Regions from separate parts of the Sphingomonas sp. GW821-FHT10C01 genome, predicted to be linked through region 2. Evidence: riboswitches for the same ligand, from Rfam matches in the RefSeq annotation. Region 2 holds a riboswitch; the other holds the start of a gene.

Region 1 (6,227 bases), on a different contig from region 2:
CGCCATCCTCGCCCAGGGTAAGCGCATCCAGCGCGCGCGCATCCCACAGCAGCAGGGCGCCGCCGATGACGACACAGGGCAGGGCGATCCACACATGCTGCGACGAGCGGTTCTCCAGGCTGCCGAGCAGCCAGTTCATGATCTCCATCGCCGCGAAGGGGTTGGGCGACATGTTGAGCGCCAGGCTGATCCCGGCGCCCGCCAGCGTTGCGATGGCGATACCGGCGAGGATCAGCGTCAGCGAACTTTCCGACTGGCCGGACAGACCGAACAGCAGGATCAGCGCGATCATCGCGGCGGCGATGGCGAGCAGCGGGAGCAACGCCGGATGCAGCTCGGCGATCCCGAAGTAGAGCGCGATCACCGCGCCGAACGCGGCCGCGTTGGATGCGCCCAGCACCGACGGTTCGGCCAGGGGGTTGCGCAGGAACCCCTGCAGCGCCGCGCCGGCCAGCCCAAGCATCGCGCCGACCAGCAGGCCGAGCAGCATGCGCGGCATGCGCAACTCGAGCACGATCGTGCTGGCGATCATGTCGCCCTTGCCCAGCAGGGCCGCGATCACCCGATCGGGCGCGAGCGAGACGGTGCCGAAGCCGAGCGAAGCCAATGCCGCGAATGCGGTCAGCACCAGCAATAGGCCGTTGAGGCGAAAGGATGCGCCGCGGGTCATTGTATCACGAACCGCTTGCCCGGCGCGGGAACCCGGTTAGGAGCAACATCATGCGGCGTCTTCTCCATCTTGCAGCCATTTCCCTGTTCTCGCTTGGAGCGTCGGCGGCGCCCGTCGTGCCGCAGCCGGCCAGCGCGCCCGTTCGACCACAGCGGATCGTTTCGCTCAACCTCTGCACCGATCAGCTGCTGCTCGCACTCGCGGATCGCTCGCAGATCGCCGCGCTGACCAAGAACGCGCGCGACACCGAAATGTCGGCCGCGGCGGCGCAGGCGCAGGGCATCACCCAGCTCAAGGAATCGTCCGAGCAGCTGTTCGCGCTGCGTCCCGACCTGATCATCGGGATGCCCGCCAGCCGCCATGCGATGCTGCGCCCGCTGGGTCCGGAGAAGTACCGCACGCTCGACCTGGGCTATGCCGAGAGCTACCCGACGATCATCGAGCAGATCCGCACCGTCGCCGCCGCCGTCGGCCACCCCGCGCGGGGCGAGGCACTGATCCGGCGCATGGAGGCTGATCTCGCCAAGCTCGGCAAGCTCAAGGGCGGCAAGGTCGCGGCCTATTACCAGCGCCGTGGGTTCATGACCGGCACCGAGACGCTGATCGACGACTTGATGACGCGCGCTGGCCTGATCAATCTCGCTGCCAAGCTTGGCAAGCCGCCGCTGTCGCAGATCAGCCTCGAGGAAATGGTCGCAGCCCGCCCCGACTTTCTGATCGTCGAAAGCGCAACCGACCGGATCACCGATCAGGGGACGGAAATGCTGCACCACCCGGCGCTGCGCGGAATCCCGCGCATCTCGATCCCGCAGGCGTGGACGGTATGCGGCAGCCCCGCCTATGTGCTGGCCGCGCGCGGCATCGTCGAGCAGGCGGCCCGCCACAGACACTAGAATTCGATACCCTTCTGCGCACGGACATTCTGCGTGCGGAAGGGGTGTTTGACCTCGGTCATCTCGGTGACCAGGTCGGCGGCGTCGATCAGCGCCTGGGGCGCGTTGCGGCCGGTGATGATGACATGCTTCATCTCCGCGCGGGCGGTGACCGCCTCCAGCACTTCCTCGACCGGCAGATAGTCGTAGCGCAGCACGATGTTGAGCTCGTCGGCGATCACCAGCGCATAGCTGGGGTCGGCGATCATCCGCTTGACCTCTTCCCATCCGGCGCGCGCCGCGGCGATATCGCGCGCGCGGTCCTGCGTGTCCCAGGTGAAGCCTTCGCCCATCCGCTTGAACTCGATCTCGTCGGGAAAGCGGTCGAAGAAGCGCTTCTCACCCGTGTCGATCGTCCCCTTCACGAACTGAACGATGCCGACCTTCATCCCGTGCCCGATCGCGCGCGCGGCGACGCCGAAGGCGGAAGAGGACTTGCCCTTGCCGTTGCCGGTATGGACGATCAGCAGGCCCTTCTCGACCGTCTTGGTCGCGATCTTCTTGGCCTGGGCCGCCTGGATCTTCTTCATCCGTTCATTGTGTTCGGCGTCGGTCCGGGGCTTCATCGCATCTCTCCGAATATGAGAAGGGGAGGCGACCCAGGTCGCCTCCCCGAACGGATCAGAACTTCAGGCGGATGCCGCCATAGGCGCTGCGGCCAAGGGCGTTCTTGCCCCAGGCCATCTGATACTGCGTGTCGAACAGATTGGTGACGCGACCATAGATCTCGACATTGTCGGTGATGCCATAGGACGCGAGCAGGTCGACGACTTCATAACCCTTGGTCGCGGGCGAGAAGGTGCTCGACGCGTTGCGGTCACGATGACGCAGGCGCGCGGTGACCGAGAAGCGCTCAACCGGCGTGACCGTAACCGAGGTGCTGCCCGAGAATTCGGGGCGGCGCAGGCTGGTCCATACACCATTCACCGGCTGGTCGGCCTTCAGATAGGTCAGGCTCTGACGGAACGACAGCCAGTCGGCCGGGCGCAGGTGAAACGCGATCTCGACGCCCGACTTCCGCGTCCGACCGAACTGGGCATAGCCACCGAACGGCGGGCGAGCGCCGTCGAACACGATCTCGTTGCTGGTCTTCGCGAAGAAGTACGAGACCTGCGCACCGAATGCGGAGCCGAAGTTCAGGTCGACGCCGACGTCGCCGCCTTCGCTGGTCTCGACCTTGAGATTGGGGTTGCCATAGGTCGGGTCGAACAGCTGGTAGAGGCCGGGTGCCTTGGCACCCGAGCCGTAGCTTGCGCGCAGCTTGACGTCGCCGCTGCCGATCAGGTTCTCAAGGACATAGGCGCCGGTGACCCGATAGGTCTCGAAGCTGCCGAAACGGCTATTGTCGTCGATGCGCGCCGCGCCGGTGATGGTCAGCCCGCGCGCAGGACGCAGCGCAAGCTCGGCAAAGGCCGACTTGGTCTTGATCTTGGCAGCGAACACACCCGAGAACAGCGTCGCCTGATCGGTATATTCTTCCTCGTAGTTGACGCCGGCCGCGACGCCGAACAGCCCGCCCTTGTCGTAGCTGACATTGGCCGCGAGCACGTCCTTCGTCCCTTCGTACAGGTCGCCCGCAGCGCTGTTGAACCTGCCGAAATAGCGGCGCTGGGCAACATAACGGCTCGCCGTCGCGCTCGCACGCCACGCATTGTCGTCGCTGCGGTAGCTGGCCTGGCCCGCATAGGCCCATTCCTTCTTGCGCACCGTGTCGGTGCTGTCGGCATTGGTGCCGTCGAGATCGGAGTGCGAATTCTGCCAGAAGCCGATCAGCTGCAGGTCGATGTTCGAGGTTGCAGCAAGTCCGACACGGCCGCTGAAGCCGTAGCGCCAATATTCGTCCTCTTCGACCGCCTTGCCGGTTGCCGGATCGGCGAGCGACGGGCCATTGTGCTTGTAGCCGCTTGCTGTCAGCCGGAAGTCGAGCGCGCCCTTCTTGCCGATCACCGACGTCGCGCCGTTGAGCGTCTCGTACGAGCCGTACTCGCCCTGCGCGCTGAACAGGAAGCCGTCATTGGTGGCACGCTTGGTGATGATGTTCACCACGCCGCCGATCGCGTCGGAGCCGTAGAGCGAACTCTGGTTGCCGCGCAGCACCTCGATCCGCGCGATATCGGCGGTGGTCAGATGATCGGACTGATACTGGGTGCTGGTCGAGCTGGGGTCGCCCAGTTCGATGCCGTCGATCAGGTACAGGACCTGGTCGTTGTCCGACCCGCGGATGCTCACGCTGGTGAGGTCACCCGGGCGGTCCGAGGTGATCTGCACGCCGGCCAGATCCTGGAAGATGTCCTTCACGAAGGTGATCTGATCGCGCTGGATATCCTCGGCGGTGATCACGGTGACGGCGCTGCCGATCTCGCTCGGCTTGAGCGGCACGCGGCTGGCGCTGATGACGACATCGTCGTTGGTGGCGGGCGCCTGATCCTGTGCGAATGCCGGCGTCACCGCGGCGCTGGCAAGCAGGATGGTCAGAAAGCGATACTTCACGTGATAGTCCCCCCGCGTCGAGCAACTGAAAGGGCGGGACCTGCCGACGAACGGCCGGCACGCCTATGCGGACGGACGCTGGAGGCACCCGCACAAGCGTGACCGTGCGGCCCCGGCCGCATGGTTCGTCGCTCAGACGGAGAGAAACCGTGCCTTGGCCATTCCCTGGACCACGGCAAGAGCGACCCACGCTGGCAGGTCTCCTGGCTCACGGGTCGTCGCTCGATGCACGGCCTTCCCGGACCTGAAGGTCCAGTGGCTGCCTCCTCGAAAGGGAGACCAGCGCATCTCGCTCACCGCTTACAGTTGCAGGGACAGCCGCGGATTTGGATGGTCACCCATCCGCACCGCATTCCCATTGAAGCCCCTTACGGGGCACCAGCGCGATCAATCGGACAACCGGATTTCTCCCGGCGTCCGAGCGCGCCCCTACGCGCAAACGTCCCGCTTGCCAACGGGGAGTTTCAACGGCCGCGTCTGGGCAGCCGAAAGTCGGCCGGGGCGATCCCCGCACGCTTCATCTTGTCGTAGAGCGTCTTGCGCGGGAGCTGGAGCAGATGAAGGGCACGATCGACCCGGCCGTTCGACGCCTGGAGCGCTTCGCGCAGCAGCATTTCCTCATAGCTGCGGACACGCTGGACTAGCCCCTCCTGAGTCTCGCTTTCCCAGACGCCTGGCTCGGTCAGGCCGAGCACCGCGCTGAACGCGAAATTGCGCAGCTCGCGCACATTGCCCGGCCAGTCATGTCCGATCAGGTGGCGGCGGATCGTGTCGGTGATCCGGAAATCGCTGCGGCCGGCCTGCGCTGCCGCCTCTTGCACGAAGGCGGCGAACAGCAATGGGATGTCCGCGCGGCGTTCGCGCAGCGGCGGGAGCGACAGCCGTACGACATTGAGGCGGAAATAGAGGTCGCGGCGGAATTCGCCGCGCTCGATCAGAGTCTCCAGCCCCGGCTTGACCGAGGCGATCACGCGCAGGTCGAGCGGAATGGGGCGTTCCTCGCCGAGCGGAAGTACCTCGCGCTCCTCGATCACCCGCAGCAACCGTGACTGCACCGCTGGCGGCATCCCGTCGATATCGTCGAGGAACAAGGTGCCGCGGTTCGACGCCTCGATCCGGCCGGTGCGGGCAAAGCGAGCGCCCGGCACGGCGTCGGCGGCATGGCCGAGCAGCTCGATCTCGGCATGTGCTTCGGGCACCGCCGCGCAACTGACCGCGACAAAGGCACGCGCACTGCGCGGTGATCCGCGATGGAGCATCGCCGCGACCAGTTCCTTGCCGGTGCCGGTTTCGCCCTCGATCAGCACGTCGATATCGGCGCGTGCGACCTGGGTGATCGTCTCGCGCAGCCGCACCATGGCCGGGCTGTCGCCGATCAAAGGGCTCTCGACCCGCGTCGCCTCGGCCGCGCGCAGGCGGCGATTGTCGAGCACCAGCGCGCGTGCCGCCAGCGCCTTGCCGGCGGATGCGGCGAGGTGCCCGGCGGCAAAGGGCTTGGCGAGGAAATCGAAGGCGCCGTCCTGCAAGGCCCGCACCGCCATCGGCACATCGCCGTGGCCGGTGATGAGGATGACGGGGATTTCGCTGTCGATGGCGCGGATGCGCTCGAAGAATTGCAGGCCGTCCATGCCGGGCATGCGGATGTCGGTGACGATCGCGCCGTCGAAGTCGGGGCGGATCGCGCTTAGCGCCGCCTGCGCGCTGGCGAAAGCGCGCACCGGGATGCCCGCCAGTTCCAGCGTCTGGACGTTGGCCTCACGCATCGCGGCATCGTCGTCGACGAACAGGATCGCCGGTTCAGCCACGCGCGGCCTCCGGGAGCGAGAGGCGGAAGGTGGCGCCGCCCAGCGCCGATTCGGTCAGGCTGAGCTCACCGCCAAAGTCGCGTGCGATGTTGCGCGCGATCGGCAGGCCGAGGCCAAGGCCTTCGGTGCGACCGGTGACGAAGGGCATGAACAGCTCGTCCGTGAGGTTGGCGGGCACGCCGGGTCCGTTGTCGGCGACATCGATCTCTATGCCGTCCGCGATGCGGTTCGTGATGATGCGGATCACCGACCCCTCGCGTCCGGCGAGCGCGTCGAGCGCGTTCTGGATCAGGTTGATCAATATCTGCTCCAGCCGCACGCGATCGGCGG
Region 2 (6,227 bases):
GGGTTCGTCGGTGGGGGTGTTTGTCATTCGTATTCCTAAGTCCCGCCGTCATCCCCGCGAAGGCGGGGATCCATTGGGGCTGACGTCGCGGCTCGATCCGATCGGTCAGCCTGAATGGATTCCCGCCTTCGCGGGAATGACGAGGGGAAGGGGGAGAGGCTTACGCCGCCACCGTTACCTCAGCGCGCAGGGTACGGGCGGCGGCGACCATCGCGTCGATCGCGGGGCGGACCTCTTCCCATTTGCGGGTCTTGAGGCCGCAATCGGGGTTCACCCAGAGCTGCGACGGACTGAGGTGCGCCTGGGCGAGCCGCATCAGCGCGACCATCTCTTCCTCGCCCGGCACGCGCGGGGCGTGGATATCGTACACGCCCGGCCCGATCGCGGCCGGATAGTCATAGGCGGCGAAGCCCTCGAGCAGCTCCATCTGCGAGCGCGCGGTCTCGATCGAGATCACGTCGGTGTCCATCGCGCCGATCGAGGGCAGGATGTCGTTGAACTCCGAATAGCACATATGCGTGTGGATCTGGGTCGCGTCGGCAACCCCGGCGGCGGAGAGGCGGAAGCAGTCGACCGACCAGTCGAGATAATGCTGCCAGTCCTTGCGACGCAGCGGCAGACCTTCGCGCAGCGCCGCTTCGTCGATCTGGATCGCCTGACAGCCCGCGGCCTCGAGATCCTGGACCTCGTCGCGGATCGCGAGCGCGATCTGGCGGCAAGAGGCTTCACGCGACTGGTCGTCGCGCACGAAGCTCCAGTTGAGGATCGTCACCGGGCCGGTGAGCATGCCCTTGACCGGCTTGTCGGTGACGCTCTGGGCATAACGCCACCATTCGACCGTCATCGGGTTCGGGCGCGAGACATCGCCATACAGCACCGGCGGACGCACGCAGCGCGAGCCGTAGCTCTGGACCCAGCCGTTCACCGTGAAGGCAAAGCCGGCGAGCTGCTCACCGAAATACTGGACCATGTCGTTGCGCTCGAACTCGCCATGGACGAGCATGTCGATCCCGGCTTCCTCCTGCCAGCGGATCGCGCGCAGCGTCTCGGCCCGCAGGAACGCCTCGTACGCCGTGGCGTCGAGATTGCCGCGATTATATTCGGCGCGCGCGCTGCGGACCTCGGCGGTTTGCGGGAAGGAGCCGATCGTGGTCGTCGGGAAGAGCGGGAGGCCCAGTACCTCGGCCTGCGCGGCGATGCGGGTCGGGTGATCCGAGCGGCGCTCGCGCATATCCGGGGTGACCGCCGCGATGCGCGCGGCGACGGCGGCGTCATGGATGCGCGGCGAGGTGCGGCGGTTGGCGGCGGCCTGTGACGATGCCTCCAGTTCCGGTGTGACGCTGGCGCGGCCCTCGTTGAGCGCGCGCTTGAGGATCGCCAGTTCCTCGACCTTCTGCACGGCGAAGGCGAGCCATTGCTTCACCTCGGTGTCGAGCTTGCTCTCCAGCCCGAGATCGACGGGCACGTGGAGCAGCGAGCAGGACGGGGCAAGGATCAGGTCGCGCTGTGCGGCCAGCGGCTCGATCCGGTCGAGCAGGGTCGCGAGGTCGGCACGCCAGATGTTGCGGCCGTCGATCACGCCGAGCGAGAGGGCGAGCGTCTTCGGCGCGGCCTTGAGCACCGCGTCGAGCTGTTCGGGCGCACGGACGAGGTCGATGTGCAGGCCACCGACCGGCAGCGCGGTGGCGAGGCCGAGATTGTCGCCGAGCCCGCCGAAATAGGTGGTCAGCATGATCTGCGGCGTCGAACGCGCGAGCCGGGCATAGGCGCGGGTGAAGGCGCGGCGCTGCTGTTCGCTGAGGTCGGTGACCAGGATCGGCTCGTCGATCTGCACCCATTCGGCGCCGGCATGGGCGAGATGGTTGAGGATCACACCATAGAGGCCGAGCAGTTCGTCGAGATAGTCGAAGGGATCGACGCCGCTGGCCTTGACCAGGCTGAGCCAGGTGACCGGGCCGAGCAGGACGGGGCGGGTTTCATAGCCCTGAGCCTTCGCTTCGCGATATTCCTCGACGATCTTGAGGCGGCCGAGCGCGAGCTTCTGTCCGGCGGACAGCTCGGGGACGATATAGTGATAGTTGGTGTCGAACCATTTGGTCATCTCGCACGCGGTCAGGCTGTGCGAATGGGCGCAGCCTTCGTGCGACCCCGTCGTGCCGCGAGCCATCGCGAAATAGGTGGCGAGCGTCGCCTCGCCGTCCGCCGCGCCATAGCGGGAAGGGATCGCGCCGAGCATCACGCTCAAGTCGAGGACATGGTCGTAGAGCGAGAAATCGTTCGACGGCAGCCAGTCGGCGCCGAGCGCGGTCTGGCGCGCCCAGGCGGCGGTGCGCAGGCCGGCCGCGGATTCGAGCAAGGCGGCTTCGTCGGACTTGCCCGACCAGAAGGATTCGAGTGCGTGCTTGAGTTCACGGCGCGGGCCGATGCGCGGAAAGCCGAGCGTGGCGATGGTGACGGTCATTGGTCTTCTACCCCGAAGAAGGCGGGGAGAAGCCGGACGCGTGCGGGCTTGCACGGACGGTGGGGACCGGCCGCGCATGGCGCATGCGGCCAGACCGGGCACCCCGCCGGTGGACGTTATCGTGTCGCGGGCAGGTCTTCTGGCTCACGGGTCAACACGGACGGTCTGGCCTTCCCGGGAAGCGAGCCTCCCAGTGACACGTATCGACCGCCGCTCGCCGCTTACAGTTGCGGGGGCAGCGCCGGATTTGCACCGGCTTCCCATCTTAGCTCCGGCGCGGACAAGCCGACCGGAGCACCTTCGACCCCATCAGCATCGCGCCGATGGGGCCGGGTGTCAAGCATGATATAAAGACTTCTTTATATCTTTAATTGTTTGATGGGCCCTTGAGCTCGACGATGTTGCCTTCGGGGTCGCGGATATAGACTGATGGGCCTTCGCCCTCGGCCCCGTAGCGCGGACCTTCCTCGAGGATCTCGACACCATGGGCGGTGAGGTGCGCGCCCAGCGCCTCGCGGTCGAACGGCTCGATGGCGATCGCGAAATGGTCGAGGTTGCGACCTTCCGCGCCGGGCGCGGCGCCGCCCTTGGCGCCCAGTTTGCCGTCGATCGGGACGATGTCGATCAGCGAGGCGCCCGCGCGGAGCTGATACAGGCCGATCTCGGCCTGCTCACGCTCGTCGGTGCAGCCGAGCACGTCGTGATAGAAGGCCAGGATCTTGGGCAGGTCGACGACGCGCAGCACGATATGGTCGATCCCGCGCATCGCGAAGGGTGGGGTCATTGTCTCTCTCCTGTCGGCGCAACCGGCGCCGTTCCCGGGTCAATGGCCCAGATGATTCCGCAGCGCCAGCCAGCCTGGAAGCTTCGCGTCGAAGCCCACGGTGTGGAGCGGGCTGGACGAGGGGAGGGCGACGGCCGCGTAGCCGGTGGACCCAAGTTGCTTCAGCCCGTGCTTGAGCGCGGTGCCGCCGTTGAAGGCGATGGCGCGCAGATCGGGCAAGGTCGCGGCGAGCGCGGCGATGTCGTTGGGGGCGACGTCGCTGAGCGCGGCATCGGTGCTGCCCGGGCGGTGCGCGGTGGCGACGACGTCCCACAGTCCGACGCGGGCAGAGAGGAGTGCTGCGAGGCGGTCGGGATAGGCGAGGGCGACGAGGTCGCGATCGACCACCGCCGACATCAGCCGCCAGAACTGGTTCTGCGGATGCGCGTAATATTGCCTCGCCTCGAGCGATCGGTCGCCCGGCAGGCTGCCGCAGATCAGCAGGCGGACGCCGCGATTAACGACCGGCGGGAAGCTGGATTTGCGGGGAGTTGATTGCGCCACGCCGCCGTCCTAGCATCCGCCCATGGCGCGCGCGATCACCCGCTATGCCGATTTCTGGCCCTATTATCTTCGCGAACATGCGAAGGCGCAGACGCGGGCGCTGCACTATGCCGGGACGATTCTGACCTTCGCGGCGCTGGCGGCGGGACTCTGGCTCAACAGCTGGTGGTTCCTTGCCATCCCGCTCGCCGGCTACGGCTTTGCCTGGGCCGCGCATTTCGGGGTGGAGAAGAACCGCCCGGCGACCTTCACCTACCCGCTGTGGTCATTGGTCAGCGACTATCGCATGTTCTTCCTGTGGCTGAGCGGCCGGCTCGGCCCGCACCTACAAAGGGCGGGCGTCGCCTAGCGCTTCCGGGGATGCTCAGCGTTCCTTCCGCGACCGCTGCATTTCCCTGAGCGCACGCGCCGACTCCTTCACCGCGCGTTCCGACGCTTCCTGCGCGATTTCGGCCGTTGCCAACGCGACCGATGCGCTCTTCATCGCGTGCTCGACATGGCGGTTCGCCCGGTCCGAGACGCGCTTCGACATCGCGCGGAGTTCGCTGTCCATGGGGACGCGCTTGCCATTGGCGCAATGCATCATGTCGTTGCCGATGTTGATGTTGTCGTTCCGGGTCTCGTTCGGGCCGTAGCCGCATTTCCTGGCGATCAGCGCGCGATCCTCGGCGGTGACGATGGGGCCTTGCGCAGCCATCTCGCGCTCGACGGCATTGGACAGCCGTGCTTCAGCAGTCTCACGGGCGCTGCTCGGAGCGGCGGCGAATGCGGCGATGGACAGGATCATCATGGACGCGATACGGGTCATTCGGCTTCTCCTAACCTTACGACTACAGTTGTAGTCAGTGGCCGGCATCGGGTCAAGCGAGTGCGTCAGGATGTTGCCATGCGCGAAGCATCGCTTGCTTGCCGCGCGGGGCGGGGCGTGCAAATGGTCGCGCCATGCATGTCGCAAACGATACCATCGCACTGATCGGCAACACTCCGCTGGTGCGGCTGAGAGGGCCAAGTGAGGCTGCGGGTTGCGACATCTTCGGCAAGTGCGAATTCGCGAATCCGGGTGCGAGCGTGAAGGATCGCGCGGCGCTGTTCATCGTCCAGGACGCGGAAGCGCGCGGACTGATCGCGCCGGGCGGCACGATCGTCGAGGGGACGGCGGGCAATACCGGCATCGGCCTGGCGCTGGTCGGCAACGCCAAGGGCTACAAGACGATCATCGTCATGCCCGAGACGCAGAGCCGCGAGAAGATGGACACGCTGCGCGCGCTGGGTGCCGAACTCGTTCTGGTCCCCGCCGCGCCCTATTCGAACCCCGGTCATTTCGTGCACACCAGCCGCCGCATCGCCGAAGAGACGCCCAACGCGATCTGGGCCAACCAGTTCGATAATATCGCCAACCGCAAGGCGCATATCGTCACCACCGCCGAGGAGATCTGGACCCAGATGGACGGCCGGATCGACGGCTTCACCTGCGCGGCCGGCACCGGCGGGACCATTGCGGGCGTCGGTCTTGGCCTCAAGGAAAAGGACGAGCGCGTCACCATCGCGCTGTCCGATCCGCACGGCGCGGCACTCTACGAATATTATGCGCATGGCGAACTCAAGGCAGAAGGCAGCTCGGTCGCCGAGGGGATCGGGCAGGGGCGAATTACCGCCAACCTCGAAGGCGCGCCGATCGACACTCAGTACCGAATCTCCGATGAGGAAGGGCTGGAATGGGTCGAGCGGCTGCTGGCCGAAGAGGGGCTGTGCCTGGGTTTGTCATCGGGCATCAACGTCGCCGGCGCGATCCGGCTGGGCCGCGAATTGGGGCCGGGCAAGCGCATCGCGACGATCCTGTGCGATACCGGATTTCGTTATCTTTCAACATTGTACAATGGCGACTGGTTGCGGTCCAAGGGGCTGCCAGTGCCTGCCTGGCTCGCTTCAGCCTGACGCTGACGTAAAACAAGGGTTCGACATTCGGCGGTAAAGGCGTTACATTTATGCCACACCGTTATGAAGTCGCTCCCGACCGATCCCAAACAAAGCATGTTGCGCGTCCTTGTCGGCGTGACCGGTCTCGCGAGCGTCCTGCTGTTGATCGGCGTGGCCAGCGCGATCTTTTCGCTCGCCAACAAGGAAGACCCCATTGTCGCGGAAGGCGGGTCGAAGCCTGAGGTCGTCGCCAACATGACCGACGGCGTCATCATCAACGACGCGGCCCTCGAAAAGGACGAGCCGATCGCCGAACTGGGCATCGCGCCACGTACCGCCGAAACCCCCGCGCCCGCGATCACGCCCTATCCCGTTCCCGCCAAGTGACGGGTCGTGCCGCTCGCGCAGCGGCACGTCGCGGGAAATCGCCCCACTTCGATCCCAAGCCGGCCGATCCGCAGCGTAGCGGCCGGTTTCACGCGTCTCGCGTTCATCGACTGCCTTGGAACAGAGCGAGGCCAA

The links. Region 2 has a riboswitch for cobalamin ahead of metE (5-methyltetrahydropteroyltriglutamate--homocysteine S-methyltransferase). Riboswitches for the same ligand answer to the same signal wherever they lie in the genome.
Region 1: linked by a shared signal. The riboswitch ahead of AC07M1_RS19140 (TonB-dependent receptor plug domain-containing protein) and the one ahead of metE (5-methyltetrahydropteroyltriglutamate--homocysteine S-methyltransferase) in region 2 are both predicted to bind cobalamin.

The regions. Positions count from the first base shown of each region.
Region 1 covers NZ_JBWKNK010000008.1:57,135-63,361, forward strand. Annotated here, with positions in the region: gene AC07M1_RS19125 (FecCD family ABC transporter permease) at 1-670, opposite strand, end outside; gene AC07M1_RS19130 (ABC transporter substrate-binding protein) at 721-1,563, shown strand; gene cobO (cob(I)yrinic acid a,c-diamide adenosyltransferase) at 1,560-2,168, opposite strand; gene AC07M1_RS19140 (TonB-dependent receptor plug domain-containing protein) at 2,224-4,092, opposite strand; cobalamin riboswitch at 4,269-4,490, opposite strand; gene AC07M1_RS19145 (sigma-54-dependent transcriptional regulator) at 4,557-5,897, opposite strand; gene AC07M1_RS19150 (sensor histidine kinase) at 5,890-6,227, opposite strand, start outside.
Region 2 covers NZ_JBWKNK010000001.1:1,137,529-1,143,755, forward strand. Annotated here, with positions in the region: gene AC07M1_RS05555 (acyl-CoA thioesterase) at 1-27, opposite strand, end outside; gene metE (5-methyltetrahydropteroyltriglutamate--homocysteine S-methyltransferase) at 161-2,461, opposite strand; cobalamin riboswitch at 2,574-2,778, opposite strand; gene AC07M1_RS05565 (VOC family protein) at 2,829-3,245, opposite strand; gene AC07M1_RS05570 (DNA-deoxyinosine glycosylase) at 3,285-3,788, opposite strand; gene AC07M1_RS05575 (Mpo1-like protein) at 3,811-4,137, shown strand; gene AC07M1_RS05580 (hypothetical protein) at 4,153-4,596, opposite strand; gene AC07M1_RS05585 (cysteine synthase A) at 4,731-5,723, shown strand; gene AC07M1_RS05590 (hypothetical protein) at 5,787-6,092, shown strand.